DNA from 4 places in the Bacillus sp. z14 (2026) genome. Region 2 is predicted to be linked to each of the others. Evidence: predicted binding sites of a transcription regulator. Region 2 holds the regulator's gene; each other region holds the start of a gene.

Region 1 (3,592 bases), on a different contig from region 2:
TCAGTTGCAGGAGCAGAAAAAGTGTAAGCAAAATCAAATCGAATGGCAAGGACAATTGGATAAACGGAAAAAAGAATATCGGTTAGCGAAGGATAAGAAAGAGATGGCGCTTAATCGTCTTGATGAATTGTTACAGACAGCAAGTGTAAAGACCATCGAGGAAATGCAAATTATTGAAGATAAATATCGACAAAAGCAAAAGCTGTCTGCAGAACTGATCAATCTGGAGAAGGTGTTACTTGAGATTGGCAATGGCTTATCGATTCAAGAAATGAAGGATGAAATAGACAAGCTTGATTTAGATTTTATGGAAAGTGAAATGGCAGAATTAAAGGCAGAGCTTGCAGATTTGGAAGAGAAAAGAACGGAACAGAACCAAATCTTTGGTGTATGCAGAAAAGAATATGAAGAAAAGATTAAGGGAAATTCATATGCAGCTGTTCAGGCCGCAGAAGAAAGAGAAAGTATCCTGGCTGAGCTCGCAGAATTGACCGATCAATATGTCCAAAAAAAATTAGCTACATTTGTATTACAGAAGGGAATAGAATATTTCCGTTCCGAAAATCAAAATCCGATTTTAACAAAAGCATCAAAACTGTTTGCAAAATTAACACTGAACTCCTTTGAAGGATTGACTGTTGATTATAATGAAAAGGATGAAGAAGTACTACTGGGTTTAAGAAATAACGAGAAAATTGGAATAGACGCGATGAGTGATGGAACAAAAGATCAATTGTATTTATCCTTAAGAGTTGCAAGCATAGAAAAATATTGTGAGGAAAATGAACCTATTCCATTTATTGTCGATGATATTCTTGTTCACTTTGATAATGAACGTTCAAAAATTACGTTATCTATCTTAAAAGAATTATCGAAAAAAACTCAAGTTATCTTTTTCACTCATCATTATCATTTATTGGATTTGTTGGAGGAAACATTGTCGCATGAGGAGTATCAATTGATTCACATTCATAAAGAGGCCGTCATGAGCTGAAATTAAAAGAAGACCAATTCAAACTTTATGAATTGGTCTTCTTTTTCTTGGTTCACTTTATTATTTTGTATTTTCTTTCTCAGTGATTTCAGAGATTTTATTCATGTTGTCCTGTAATTGAAGCTTTGTGCTTGATTTACTTAAGAACTGATATAACATTCCTACAAATATTGCTCCACCGACAATATTACCCAAAGTAACAGGAATCAAATTGTAGATGGCATTTCCGATTGTAATGGTATCAGGATGTGGTGATACTAATGCAATTGAGAATAATGATAAGTTTGCAATGCTATGTTCAAAGCCTGATGAGAAGAATAAAAATACAACTGCAATCATCATTGCCATTTTAGCTCCGTCACCTTTTACTTGGCTAGGCAAGTAACAAGCTAAACAAACAAGCCAGTTACAAAGGATTCCTTTAAAGAATAAAGCTGAAACAGATCCATGCATTTTATAAGAAACAATTTCGTGCATTAAATGCTCGTTTGGAATGTGGCTGAATATGCCTGTAAGGTAAAATAAAATGGCAAAGAAGATTGCCCCAACAGCATTGCCAAGATAACAAGCGCCCCAGTTTCGGCCTAAATCTCTGAGAGTTACCTCATTACGCATATAAGCGACAGTGAAATAAGCGGTATTACCGGTAAATAGCTCTGCCCCACCGTAAATAATGAGTATTAATGCGATACCAAAGAAAAGTGCCGGGAATAGGTATGCAAAAGGTGAGTCGGCTACCCTGAAATATTCTCCTGTTCTAAAGCAGGTAATGATTACAAACCCTACAAATATTCCTGCCATCATCGCTCTTAAGAAATAATGAAGAGGAAAATGGTCTAACAGCCTTTTCTTTTTCTTTGCAAGGGCAACTAAATACTGTAATCCTTGTTCTTCCATGATGTTAAATTCCTCCTATGCTGAAAAAACGTCTACTAAATAAACTACTATGACTTCTATAATTAATCAATAAGCTTGTGAAATTATTCACTTTTCTGATAGCCTCTTTTATTCAAATAAGGTAAACTTGCGTAAATCTTGTGATTATCTTCCACCGAATACGGGTAAGGTAAGTATAAGGATGGTGATTATCTTGAAAAGTAAAATCTTAAAAAGAGTTATTGCAGCAGCTGCACCTTTCGTGATCAGCTATATTACAAAAAAATTAACCAATAAGAAAAAAGTAGCTTAAAGGACGGGCAATAATGCTCGTTTTTTTTATGTTATCTTACCTTGCCCCAAAGAATTGCGAAATACTTAAACGGACACTAATTGACTGTAATTCACTACATATGAGAAAATATGACTGTTTGATTAAAACTTATGATTCGCCTATTCACATATTATTTTTTTACATGGTATATTTGATAAGATGGATTTTGATTTTAATAAGAATTGTTAAAGTGGTTATTTTCTTTTTACAACATCAAAGTATCATTGGAGATGTAGATCCAAGATGAATAGATTTATGAAGTTTTACTATATATAAAAGGATGGCTTACATGACAAATTTAAAAGAACAGATAGAATCAAGAAGAACCTTTGCAATTATTTCTCACCCTGACGCAGGTAAAACGACGTTAACAGAAAAGTTGCTCTTATTTGGTGGCGCAATCCGTGACGCTGGAACTGTAAAAGGACGTAAAACCGGTAAATATGCGACAAGCGACTGGATGGAAATTGAGAAGCAGCGTGGAATTTCCGTAACCTCTAGTGTTATGCAGTTTGACTATAATGGGACCCGTGTTAATATCCTCGACACACCTGGACACCAAGATTTCAGTGAAGATACGTACCGTACATTAATGGCTGTTGATAGCGCAGTTATGATTATTGATGCTGCCAAAGGGATTGAAGCACAAACATTGAAATTATTTAAGGTTTGTCGCATGAGAGGAATTCCTATTTTCACATTTATTAATAAAATGGATCGCCAAGGTAAATTGCCGCTTGAGCTATTGGCTGAGTTGGAGGAAGTGCTTGGAATAGAATCCTATCCAATGAACTGGCCAATCGGGATGGGTAAAGACTTCTTCGGTATTTATGACCGTTATTATAACCGAATTGAAATGTTTAAGGCTGAAGATGAAGAGAGATACTTAAAATTGAATGAAGAAGGCGAAGTAGAAGATGAAAATCACTCTATTGTTGAGTCTCCTTTATATGAGCAAACATTGGAAGAAGTGTTATTGTTAAATGAAGCAGGAAATGAATTTTCGCGTGAAAAAGTCAGAAATGGTGAATTAATTCCTGTATTCTTTGGAAGTGCCCTTACTAATTTTGGCGTTCAGACATTTTTGGATACGTATTTAGAGTTTGCGCCAAAGCCTCAGCCAAGACCATCATCCGTGGGGCCGGTTGAACCCGTTCAGGATACTTTTTCAGGATTTATATTTAAAATCCAAGCAAATATGAATCCGATGCACCGTGACCGAATTGCCTTTTTGCGCATTTGCTCAGGTAAGTTTGAACGTGGGATGACTGTTCAATTAAGCCGAACAGGCAAGCCTATGAAACTTAATAATTCAACACAATTTCTTGCAGAGGAAAGAAACAATATTGCTGAAGCAGTAGCAGGAGATATTATCGGATTATATGATA
Region 2 (3,592 bases):
AAAGTTATCTCCATTTTTATTAGCACTCATCATCGTTGAGTGCTAACACAATTTATAGTTTAAATAAAGAACCAATGATTTGCAAGTAATATTAGTTAAAATTTTTAAATTTTATCACCATTTATTTATCTTACCCAAATAAGGTCTAAATATCCTTTTTATTTCAGTTTGGTAGATGAAGAGAAGGAAAATGTTTCGCAATTGTAACTATGAGGTAAAAACGGTTAAAATTAAAGATATACGCAATCTAATATCTATATAAAAGATTAAGGGAGTTTTTCTATTTGAAAAAATATTACTGGTCAATTCTCATTACCTATATTGCCATGCAATTTTCTTCTATTCTTGGTATCCCAATTATGCTGGTTTTCTTATCGAACACGAATATCCCCGCGGAACGGATAGAAGTATTGGCTGCAGGGTATTGGATTGTTATAAGCTTTATTCTGGCTTCTATCATTACTCTAGTCCTACTGAGATATGAAAAAAATAATAGAAGCTTAGGCGATCAGGCAAGTGTGGGAGCTTCGATCGGCTGGGCAATTGGCGGAGTATTTCTTGCTTTGTTTTCACAATCTATAGCTGGTAATATCGAACGAATTATTGGTATTCCTACCGGGTCTGAAAATACACAGAATATACTCGGTCTCATTGAGGCAGTACCGCTTGTTATGGTAGTCAGTTCTGTACTTGGGCCATTTTTAGAAGAGATTGTCTTTAGGAAAATTATCTTTGGCACATTACACAAGCGATTGAATTTCTTCCTGAGCGCGTTAATCAGTTCACTGATCTTTGCCGTTGCTCACATGGAATTTGTACATATCCTGCTTTATACAGCAATGGGATTCACATTTGCTTATTTATATGTTAAAACAAAGAGAATCCTTGTTCCTATTTTTGCCCACATTACTATGAATACATTAGTTGTAATCGTACAATCACTTTACAAAGATGATATATTAAAAAATATGGAAGAGCTTAATAAAGTTCAAAGCTTTATCGGAGGTTTGTTATGAGACGTTCACCGTTGTATATGGCAACGACTTACTTAATTTTAGGTGCTATTTTTATATTTTTTGCTGTTCAAAATGTATCACGCAGCGGTTGGGATTTCTTTACCTATTTCCTGATCATACTGGCTACACTTGATGTTGGTTCAGGAATCCGCTTGGTGATGATTCATAAGCAAATAAAGAAAATGAAAAGTGAAAAACCAAAAGAATAACAAAAAAAATCTCGGAGGGAAAACCTTCGAGATTTTTTATTCTGTATCTTCCGTATTTCCGGATGGATAATGTTTAAGAAAATATACTAATGATTGCAATTCGACTGCAAGGTCAATATGATGGACACGAATGCTGTCTGGCACATTCAGACGTGCCGGCGTAAAGTTTAAAATAGCCTTAATGTTCGCAGCCACTAAACGATCTGTAATAGATTGGGCAACCTGTGATGGAACTGTTAAAATAGCTACACTAATATCTTGCTTTTCAAGTTTTTTCTCCAGTTCATCCATATGATAGAGCGGAACATCCCCTATAAGGGTTCCTACTTTATCAGGAGAAACATCAAACGCCATTTCAATCTTTGTATTATTATTTTTCATAAAATTATAATTTAAGAAAGCTGTACCTAGATTCCCGACTCCAATTAGAGCTACCTTTGTAATCTCATCTTGATCGAGAGTTTTTCTAAAGAAGGATAATAGATAATTAACATTGTAACCATACCCTTTTTTACCTAAAGCACCAAAGTACGAGAAATCTCTTCGTATAGTAGCTGAATCTACTTTAACAGCTTCACTTAGTTCTGCGGAAGAAACTCGTAGTTTTCCTGACGCGTGTAGATTTTGTATAAAACGATAATATAATGGAAGTCGTTTGGCTGTAGCCTGCGGTATTTTAGTATTTTCCTGCAAAATTAATTCCCTTCTCCCTATTCTTTCTTGTCAATCGTTACTCCATATATCAAAACTGCCTTTGATAATCCCGACTGGTTTTACCCCCCGGTTTTCCAATGAAAATAGTTTCCTTCAATAACCATTGATTTTTCGATTGCTTTGCACATAACATATAAGGTTAATCAAGTATTGCTGAAACAGCTGTTATTTCTTACTTTCGTTTTTAAGATTATACGAATAATTAATCTATTCATATTTTCAGCTTTTTTCCATATAAAATCAATATCTAATCCTTGGAGTGCCCGGGTACCACATAGAAATTATATCAGAAGTTTTCTTCACTACCATAATTCTAACTATCTTAGCTATGTATAATACGCCGCTTTTTTATCAATGATTCGTTAATTTTATATTCGAGCAAAATACTAGGACTAGCGGTTCTGATTGTTTCCAGGTTACCTCCGCGATACCAATCATATGGGATCTTTCCTGATTAATAAAGCACGTAAATTCACTGAAAGTTTATTCTCCTATTCCTATTCTATAATATTTCTATCATTTTTGGTAATTTTTGTGTGAGTATTCACAAATTTTCTATTAAGTTGCGGTGCTTATCAAGAGTAGGCTACACTTAAGGTATGTACTTCTTGAGGTGAGAATATGATTATTTTACAAGTTAATAATGTATCCAAATATTATGGAGCTGAAGCAATTTTATCTACTATTAAGCTCGAAGTTCAAACGAAAGACCGTATAGCACTTGTTGGCAGAAACGGTGCAGGAAAATCCACCCTGCTTAAGATCATTGCAGGTCACCTTTCACATGACAGTGGGGAGATCTATAAGCCAAAAGATGTTTCGATTGGATATTTGGCTCAAAATACCGGTCTCCAATCAGACCGCTCTATTTGGGATGAAATGATCTCTGTTTTTGAAGGCTTACAAAAACAAGAAGATGAATTGAGATTATTGGAAAAATCTATGGCTGATCCTTCTGTCTACAATGATGAACAAAAATATAACCGGGTATTAAAAGATTACGATCGTCTCCAGGAGCAATTTAAAAATTCTGGCGGTTACCAAATGGAAGCAGATGTACGTTCTGTCTTACACGGTCTGCGTTTCTCGGATTATGATTATACTACATCTATTAATTCCTTAAGCGGCGGCCAAAAAACCAGGCTTGCACTAGGTAAATTATTATTAACGAAACCTGATTTACTGATTCTAGACGAGCCGACCAACCATCTTGATATCGATACATTAAGCTGGCTCGAAGGCTATCTTCAATCTTACCCTGGCGCTATCCTAATTGTTTCCCATGATCGTTATTTCCTTGATAAGGTTGTCCATCAAGTAATGGAGCTTTCCCGAACATCAATTAAGAAATATACAGGGAATTACAGCAGATACTTAGAGCAAAAGGCAGAGGAATACGAACGTAATGCAAAGCTTTATGAAAAACAGCAGGATGAGATTGCAAAATTAAAAGATTTTGTCCAAAGAAACATGGCCAGAGCATCTACAACTAAACGAGCCCAGAGCCGGCAAAAGGCCCTGCAGCGTATGGAAGTAATGGATCGGCCCTTGGGCGATGAAAAATCAGCTAATTTTACCTTTGAGATTGAAAAGCAAAGTGGTAATGAAGTTCTTCAGGCAAATGATTTGTCTATTGGATATGAAGCACCTGTT
Region 3 (3,592 bases), on a different contig from region 2:
ATCGCACGACCATAAGAAGTTTCTAAGTCATGGAATGCCGGTAAGCAGTGTAAGAAGATCACGTTGTCATTTCCAGTCATTTTGATCATATCCATATTCACTTGATATGGAGCTAATAAAGCGATACGTTCTGCGAACTTGTCTTCTTCTCCCATTGATACCCAAACATCTGTGTAGATAACATCAGCGCCGGATACTGCCTCTTCAACATTAGATGTGATTGTTACACGGCCTTGGGACTCTTTTGCTAATTCCTTAGCAAGTTCAACAATAGATGCTTCTGGGAATAAAGATTCCGGTGAACAGATACGTACATCCATACCAACTTTTGCACCGCCGACAAGTAAGCTGTTTGCTACGTTGTTACGGCCATCCCCAACGTATACGAATTTAACGCCTTTTAAGTGGCCTACATTTTCTTTCACTGTTAAGAAGTCCGCTAAAGTTTGAGTTGGATGCCATAAATCTGTAAGACCATTCCATACAGGAACTCCGGAGTGCTCAGCCAAAGATTCCACTTTTGCATGTTCAAAGCCACGGAATTCGATACCATCAAACATACGGCCTAAAACTTTAGCAGTATCTTCAATAGATTCTTTTTTTCCAAGTTGGATATCATCTTTTCCAAGATACTCAGGATGAGCGCCTAAATCAGTACAAGCTACCGTAAAAGCACAACGTGTACGAGTTGATGGTTTTTCAAATAATAAGGCAATATTTTTACCTTCCATATAACGGTGAGGAATGCCTTGTTTTTTCTTTTCCTTTAACTCAGCAGCAAAATCAATCATGTGTAAGAATTCTTCTTCAGTGAAATCTTTCTCAGCCAAGAAACTTCTACCTTTAAGGTCTGGTCTTGTTTTAATCATTTTATATACTCCCTCCAACGATAACCTTTTAATCAACTAAATCTTTTATTAAATGTCTTCACGTACTAGAGGCATGCTCATGCAGCGTGGGCCCCCACGGCCACGAGACAATTCAGAGCTTTTGATTTCAATAACTTTTACACCATGTTTGCGTAAGCACTCGTTTGAGATATAGTTACGGTCATATGTAACAACTACACCAGGTGCAATCGCCAGTGTATTGGAACCATCATTCCACTGTTCACGTGGAGCTGCGATTTCATCTCCGTCACCACAAAGGATGATTTCAAGTTCAGGCAAGTTAAGCACTTCTTTTAAAGTCTCTTTAATGTCAGTACGGTGTGTGATATTTACATTAAATTCATCAGCGCCTTTTTCAAGGATGTAAATATTCATTTTACCGCCAGGTCCCTGAATCATCGGATGCATTGTAAATTTATTGTAGTCTACCATTGTAAATACAGTATCCAGGTGCATGAATGCACGGCAGCTAGGTATTTCAATAGCTATTACTTTCTTGAATTGATTTTGTTTATTCAAGATGCTAAGCGCGAATTTTTCGATTGCTTTAGCAGATGTTCTTGCTGAAACACCGATTGCGACTACTTCTGGGCTTAATACCAGTTCATCTCCCCCCTCAATTGGGTTATGATAAGTACGGTCAAGCCATACAGGAACATCTTTACCAGCAAAACGTGGATGATGCTTGATAATATATTCCATGAACATGGACTCTCTGCGTCTTGCAGGTTCGCGCATGTTATTAATTGTTAAACCGTTTCCGATAGCTGCTGCCGGGTCCCGCGTAAAATACAGGTTTGGCATTGGATCTGTATAGAATGGATAATGGTCTTCCATCAATTCATACAAATGTGTTTTTTTGCTGATCTCCAGTTCATTTTTGCGGATACCGGACATAATTTTGTCAACCATGTCTTCATTTGAAAATGATAATAAATACTCTTTAAGATTTTCAAATGTACCCTGTACCTTTGCATTGCTTTCTTCAAGCATGCGGCTAACAAATTCCTCTTTCACTTCAGGATTTGTAAGAGATTCTGCAGCAAGCTTCTCAAGGTATAAAACTTCTATTCCTTGATCTCTTAGTGTATTAGCAAAATAATCGTGCTCTTCCTGAATAATCGGCAAATAAGGAATATCATCAAACAATAGTCTCTCCAGATATTCCGGAGTAAGATTTTCTACTTCTTTTCCGGGACGCTTTAACATTACAGTTTTTAAAGTGCCGATTTCAGAAGTAACATGAATTGGATTTGTCATATTGCCTTTCCTCCTGCACACCTTATTTTTCTTACATTTTTAGTGTAAAGGAACGAAAAAAAGAGATTTGTGATTTTTTACACACAAAAAATGTGTAAATCCTCACATAAATCTCTTTAAATAGAAAAGTTTATGTATGAATATTCAATTAATTATTTTTAATTTCCTATTATTTCGCATAACTATGTATATTTTTTTGCATATCATACTTGAAATATAAAAAAATATTTCTTATAAATTTGCAACTGTTCTTAACCTTTCTTCCAGGGCCTCTGCTTGATGGATTGTACGGCAAATAATCATACAGGTATCATTCCCACATATAGTTGCCGCCTTCTCTTCCCACTCAAGTTCATCTAAAATTGCCCCAAATGAGTGGGCATGGCCAGGTAATACTTTTAGGATAATAAAATATTCTATTCTTTCAATATTTAATAATGCGTCTTGCATTTTTTTACGTAGTTTCATTGTGTCATTGTACTTATGATCTCCGATAAATCCATACTTCGTCCCTCCGGTCTTAGATGGATATTTTACCAGGCTTAATTCCCGGATATCTCGAGAAATGGTGGCTTGTGTAATATGCAACCCTTGCTTAGATAATTCTTCGACCAGCTGTTCCTGAGTTTTAATTTCATTATTCTGAATTACCTGCTTAATAATAGCGAGTCTTTTTTCCTTATTCATAATAAAATACTCCTTTTACTAAGTTCTATAATTCTATTTATACTCATTTGTGCATAGATGAGCAATATATTCATACAAAAGAATATTTTGTATTGACTTTCTATTCGGAATTTCTATACTATTTGTATATAAAATAATAAAGATAATATTTATGATGAAGAATAGTACTTAAAATACAAATTATAGCGAGCCGGGAATGGTGAGAGCCTGGTATTAATGGTTTTAAGGAACGCCCTTCTGAAATGCTCATTCGAACAACTTTAGTAGTTTGGGCCGGACTTTTCCGTTATAAAGTTAAGGTGGTTCATTAGAACAAGCAGAGTGGTACCGCGGGTTTACAGCCCGTCTCTTAAAGATTTTTAAGAGGCGGGCTTTTTTTATTATATTTTACTGGAGGCTGAGGATATGGATATAAAACTAGATGTAGCTTCTCATATGAATGAAGTACTAAAAGGTGACTTAAATCTTGAAACATGCTTGTCTTTGGTCGAAACCCCAAAGAACAAAGAGCATGGAGATTTGGCATTTCCCTGTTTCACTCTCGCAAAACTGTGGAAGCAATCTCCGCAGAAAATTGCAGTAACATTAGCTGACCAACTAAAGGATGAACGTTATGAGGATGTAAAAGCTATTGGACCGTATGTTAACTTTTTCCTCGATAAAAAGTCTATCAGTGAAAGAGTAATGAATACGATATTAACTGATCAACATCAGTACGGCACACTTTCTCTTGGACATGGTGAAAATATCGCAAT
Region 4 (3,592 bases), on a different contig from region 2:
CCATTGCTTTTAAATAGAGTGATTGATTTATTAGGTTATTTTTCTTGATAAATAATAGTCCTAAGGCTGCTAAGCCCATAATAATAGCACCAGCGAAAACCATAATGCGGAAGCTCCAATAAACAGCTCCTACCGGCGGGATATAATCGCCTTCACCATAAAGCTCTGTGTATTTCTCCTGGAGTGTATTCATTCCTTCTACAGATCCCTCAAAGCTATTATAGGCTAAGATACTTAAAGCATAAGGGATTTCAACAGACCACTTGTTTTCACGGGTTTCTTCATCAATATTAGCAATTAGCGACCAGCTTGCCGGGTCACCGCTATCTTCCCATAAACCTTCACTGGCTGCCATTTTCATAGGCTGTGAGGACATTAAATGCTGTGCCTGCCAGTGACCAGTAAATGCGATTCCAAGTCCTGAGATCATCGCCACAATCATAGCGATCGTAAATGATTTCTTAAATACATCTAAGTTTTGCTTTTTCAATATTTTAAATGCACTGATCCCAGCTACTACGAAGGCTCCGGTTGCAAAAGCCCCAAAGACCGTATGTGGAAATTCAACAAGCAGCTGAGGATTTGTGATAAATGCCCCGAAATCATTTAATACAGCTTTGCCATTCTCAATCGCAATCCCAACTGGTTCCTGCATAAAAGAGTTCGCAGCGAGAATAAACAAGGCAGAAAAAATGGTACCGATTGATACAAGCCATATAGATAGTAAATGAACCCATCTTGGCAATCGGTCACGCCCAAACATCCATACACCAATGAATGTGGATTCTAAAAAGAAAGCCAGTAAGGCTTCAATAGCCAATGGAACACCAAATACATCTCCGACAAAGCGGGAGTATTCTGACCAGTTCATTCCAAACTGGAATTCTTGGATAATTCCTGTAACTACTCCGACAGCAAAAGAGATGAGAAAGATATTTCCCCAAAACTTTGCCATGTCCAAATAAATTTCTTTTTTCTTAAAAAAATACAATGTCTCCATAATAGCAACTAAAAATACCAATCCAATGGATAGTGGTACAAAGAAGAAGTGATAGATTGTAGTTGCTGCATACTGAAACCTAGCGAGATCCAATACTTCCATTTAACTGTTCACACCTTTCAATTCTTATGCATTGTTCATTCATTCACAAAACAGACGAAAAAAAACCATTTATAAAGTGCTGTCACCTCTATTATAAAAGTAACTAATTATTTTTGCGTGAATGAAGAGTTGGCTTAAATAGTTTAAATTGTTTAGTAGGTTATCCCTATGTATATATTAATAATTAGTTAAATTTACAATGACCTTGTTTATATTAGATATAATAGTCCTATAATTTGCAAATATCTATAACTAAACTAAAATTACTATAATTAATTCAAATTTATGAAACAATATTGTCACAAAAGCTGCGCAAACGAATTGTCATTCGTTTGCAAATCAGTTGACAAAAAGAACAGCTTGATTTTAATAAATCAAGCTGAAGAGGAAGATCAAGATTAATATTTTACCAACTTGTAGCCTTTTATTTTGCAGATATGATTCATAGCCTGATTAAACGTAGCAAATGTTTCATTCTTTATTTTTGTTCCCTGGTTTACGATTTGGCGGACAAGAGTAGTGGACAGGCCTGTATATATAGCTTCTGTACCCAATAAAGCAAGGGATTGAGAGATGACCTCCAGCTCTGCCACAATATATTCGTCATCCAGTGAAGTTACGCTAGTAAAATCAATCACCATATAGGAAGCCTGTTTATCAGAGCTTTCATATAAAGCCTTCTCTTTGATCTTATGAAGACGATCTTCCGACAAAAATCCAGTAATGGGCATTAAAAGTACATCATCCAGAATTGTTTTGATGATAGGAGCATACATTTCTTCCATCATCGAATGCCCTTTATGTATTTCTTCTTCATAATCGGTTACATCCTTCCAAGTGAGCATATAACCTGTTAAACCATTGTTGAATGTAAAGGGACTTATTGCAATCTTAGCTGTGTATTTATTGAAAAATATAATTCTGCTGGTATTGGGGAAGGAATCGTTTTCGAGTATTGTCCTCTTGCAGTTCCCCCCTTGATCAAATTCTGCTATGTTTCTCCCGATATATTCTTCCTTACTTGATAAACCGGTAAAAGGACTTAGACATTGAATTAATTTGTCAGCGTAACGATTGATAAATATGATGGTTAATTGATCATCACAAATAAAAATATTTTCTCCTACTGCATTTAATAATTGATAAGTCTCCTCTGATTGAAAATATCCCATAACCTGTCTCCTTATTTTCTTCGTGCTGTATTAACTCTCATTATACGGAATAATATTGGATAGATAAAAAGTTTTACTTTATATATTAAAAAGGGTAACCAATCAAGAGGTTCAAGAGGATGAGTAGATAGCATATGGGAGACAGTACTATTATTGAGGAAAATATATATCCAACTGGTAATAAAAGTTGTATACTGAAAATTGTGAAAAGACAGGAGGTTTTTGAATGAATTACTCTCTAACATGGAATTTGGATAACATATTTCCAAATGGCTCTGAGTCACCTGAATTACTATCAAAATTAGCTGAAATCAAAGAGCTGTTAAATACATACAAAGGGGCAGTAAAAGCTTGGCAGGCTCCTTCAGACGTTAGCGGTACCAAAGAGATTGTTTCTATATTAAAACAAACAGAGGTACTGCAAAAAGCAATCTATCAGGTATCGGCATTTCTTGAATGTGCTACTGCCCAAAATGTCCATGATACAAAGGCGGATCAATTAAATGGAGAAGTATACACATTAATAAGTGAATTCGAAACAGTTTTTACAGGATTTACAATTAAACTTGTCCAAATAAATGATGCTGTCTGGCAAGAAATCATCGAACAACCAGAAATTAGTGAAATAGCTTTCTATATTAATGAGCAAAGGGAACATGGTAAGGAACAATTATCGGAAGCTGAAGAAGCACTCATTAATGCATTGCGCGTAGATGGATATGTCGGGTGGAGTACCCATTACGATTCACTTGTAAAAATGATTGAGATTCCTTATACAAATGAAGATGGCGAGACTGTTCATTTATCAGCTGGCCAAGCTTTTAATAAGATGCACGACGATCCTAATCCAGAAGTCCGAGCGGAAATTTTCAAGAAATGGGAAAAAGCCTGGGGAGAAAAAGCCCCTTTGTTTGCTGACACGATTAATCATTTAGGCGGCTTCCGTTTGGCTAATTATAAAATGCATGGTGTTGAAGATTTTATGAAAGAGCCATTGCAGTATAACCGAATGAAGAAAGAAACATTGGATGTAATGTGGGATGTCATTGCAAAAAATAAGCAGCCTTTTGTAGAGTTTCTTAACCGTAAGGCAAAGCTTTTAGGTAAAGAGAAATTGAGCTGGGTAGATGTTGATGCACCGATCGTAACAACGGAACCGATGCATTACACATTTGATGAGGGAGCAAAGTTTATCATCGATAATTTTGCGAAATTCGGTGATGAATTGCCTAAATTTGCCCAGGAAGCATTTGAAAAGGCGTGGATTGAAGCAGAGGATCGTACTGGCAAGCGTCCTGGAGGATTCTGTACTAGCTTT

The links. Region 2 encodes Rex, which represses fermentation and respiration genes when NADH is low (regulators of the CRP and FNR family bind a similar motif). Its sites were predicted from a motif close to TTGTGAAATATTTCACAA; they were not measured.
Region 1: the regulator Rex is predicted to act here: its motif matches at 1,967-1,984, upstream of AC4G3O_RS08225 (formate/nitrite transporter family protein).
Region 3: the regulator Rex is predicted to act here: its motif matches at 2,241-2,258, upstream of arcA (arginine deiminase).
Region 4: the regulator Rex is predicted to act here: its motif matches at 1,134-1,151, upstream of AC4G3O_RS04205 (cytochrome ubiquinol oxidase subunit I).

What each region holds. Positions count from the first base shown of each region.
Region 1 is NZ_JBZFQK010000002.1:449,897-453,488, forward strand. It holds gene AC4G3O_RS08220 (AAA family ATPase) at 1-994, shown strand, start outside; gene AC4G3O_RS08225 (formate/nitrite transporter family protein) at 1,055-1,891, opposite strand; gene AC4G3O_RS08230 (peptide chain release factor 3) at 2,494-3,592, shown strand, end outside.
Region 2 is NZ_JBZFQK010000006.1:7,944-11,535, reverse strand. It holds gene AC4G3O_RS16525 (CPBP family intramembrane glutamic endopeptidase) at 285-1,016, shown strand; gene AC4G3O_RS16520 (YdiK family protein) at 1,013-1,225, shown strand; gene AC4G3O_RS16515 (redox-sensing transcriptional repressor Rex) at 1,262-1,921, opposite strand; gene AC4G3O_RS16510 (ABC-F family ATP-binding cassette domain-containing protein) at 2,561-3,592, shown strand, end outside.
Region 3 is NZ_JBZFQK010000003.1:122,350-125,941, forward strand. It holds gene argF (ornithine carbamoyltransferase) at 1-869, opposite strand, end outside; gene arcA (arginine deiminase) at 918-2,150, opposite strand; gene argR (arginine repressor) at 2,382-2,837, opposite strand; T-box leader at 2,980-3,190, shown strand; gene argS (arginine--tRNA ligase) at 3,243-3,592, shown strand, end outside.
Region 4 is NZ_JBZFQK010000001.1:890,022-893,613, reverse strand. It holds gene AC4G3O_RS04205 (cytochrome ubiquinol oxidase subunit I) at 1-1,102, opposite strand, end outside; gene AC4G3O_RS04200 (hypothetical protein) at 1,501-2,274, opposite strand; gene AC4G3O_RS04195 (M3 family oligoendopeptidase) at 2,501-3,592, shown strand, end outside.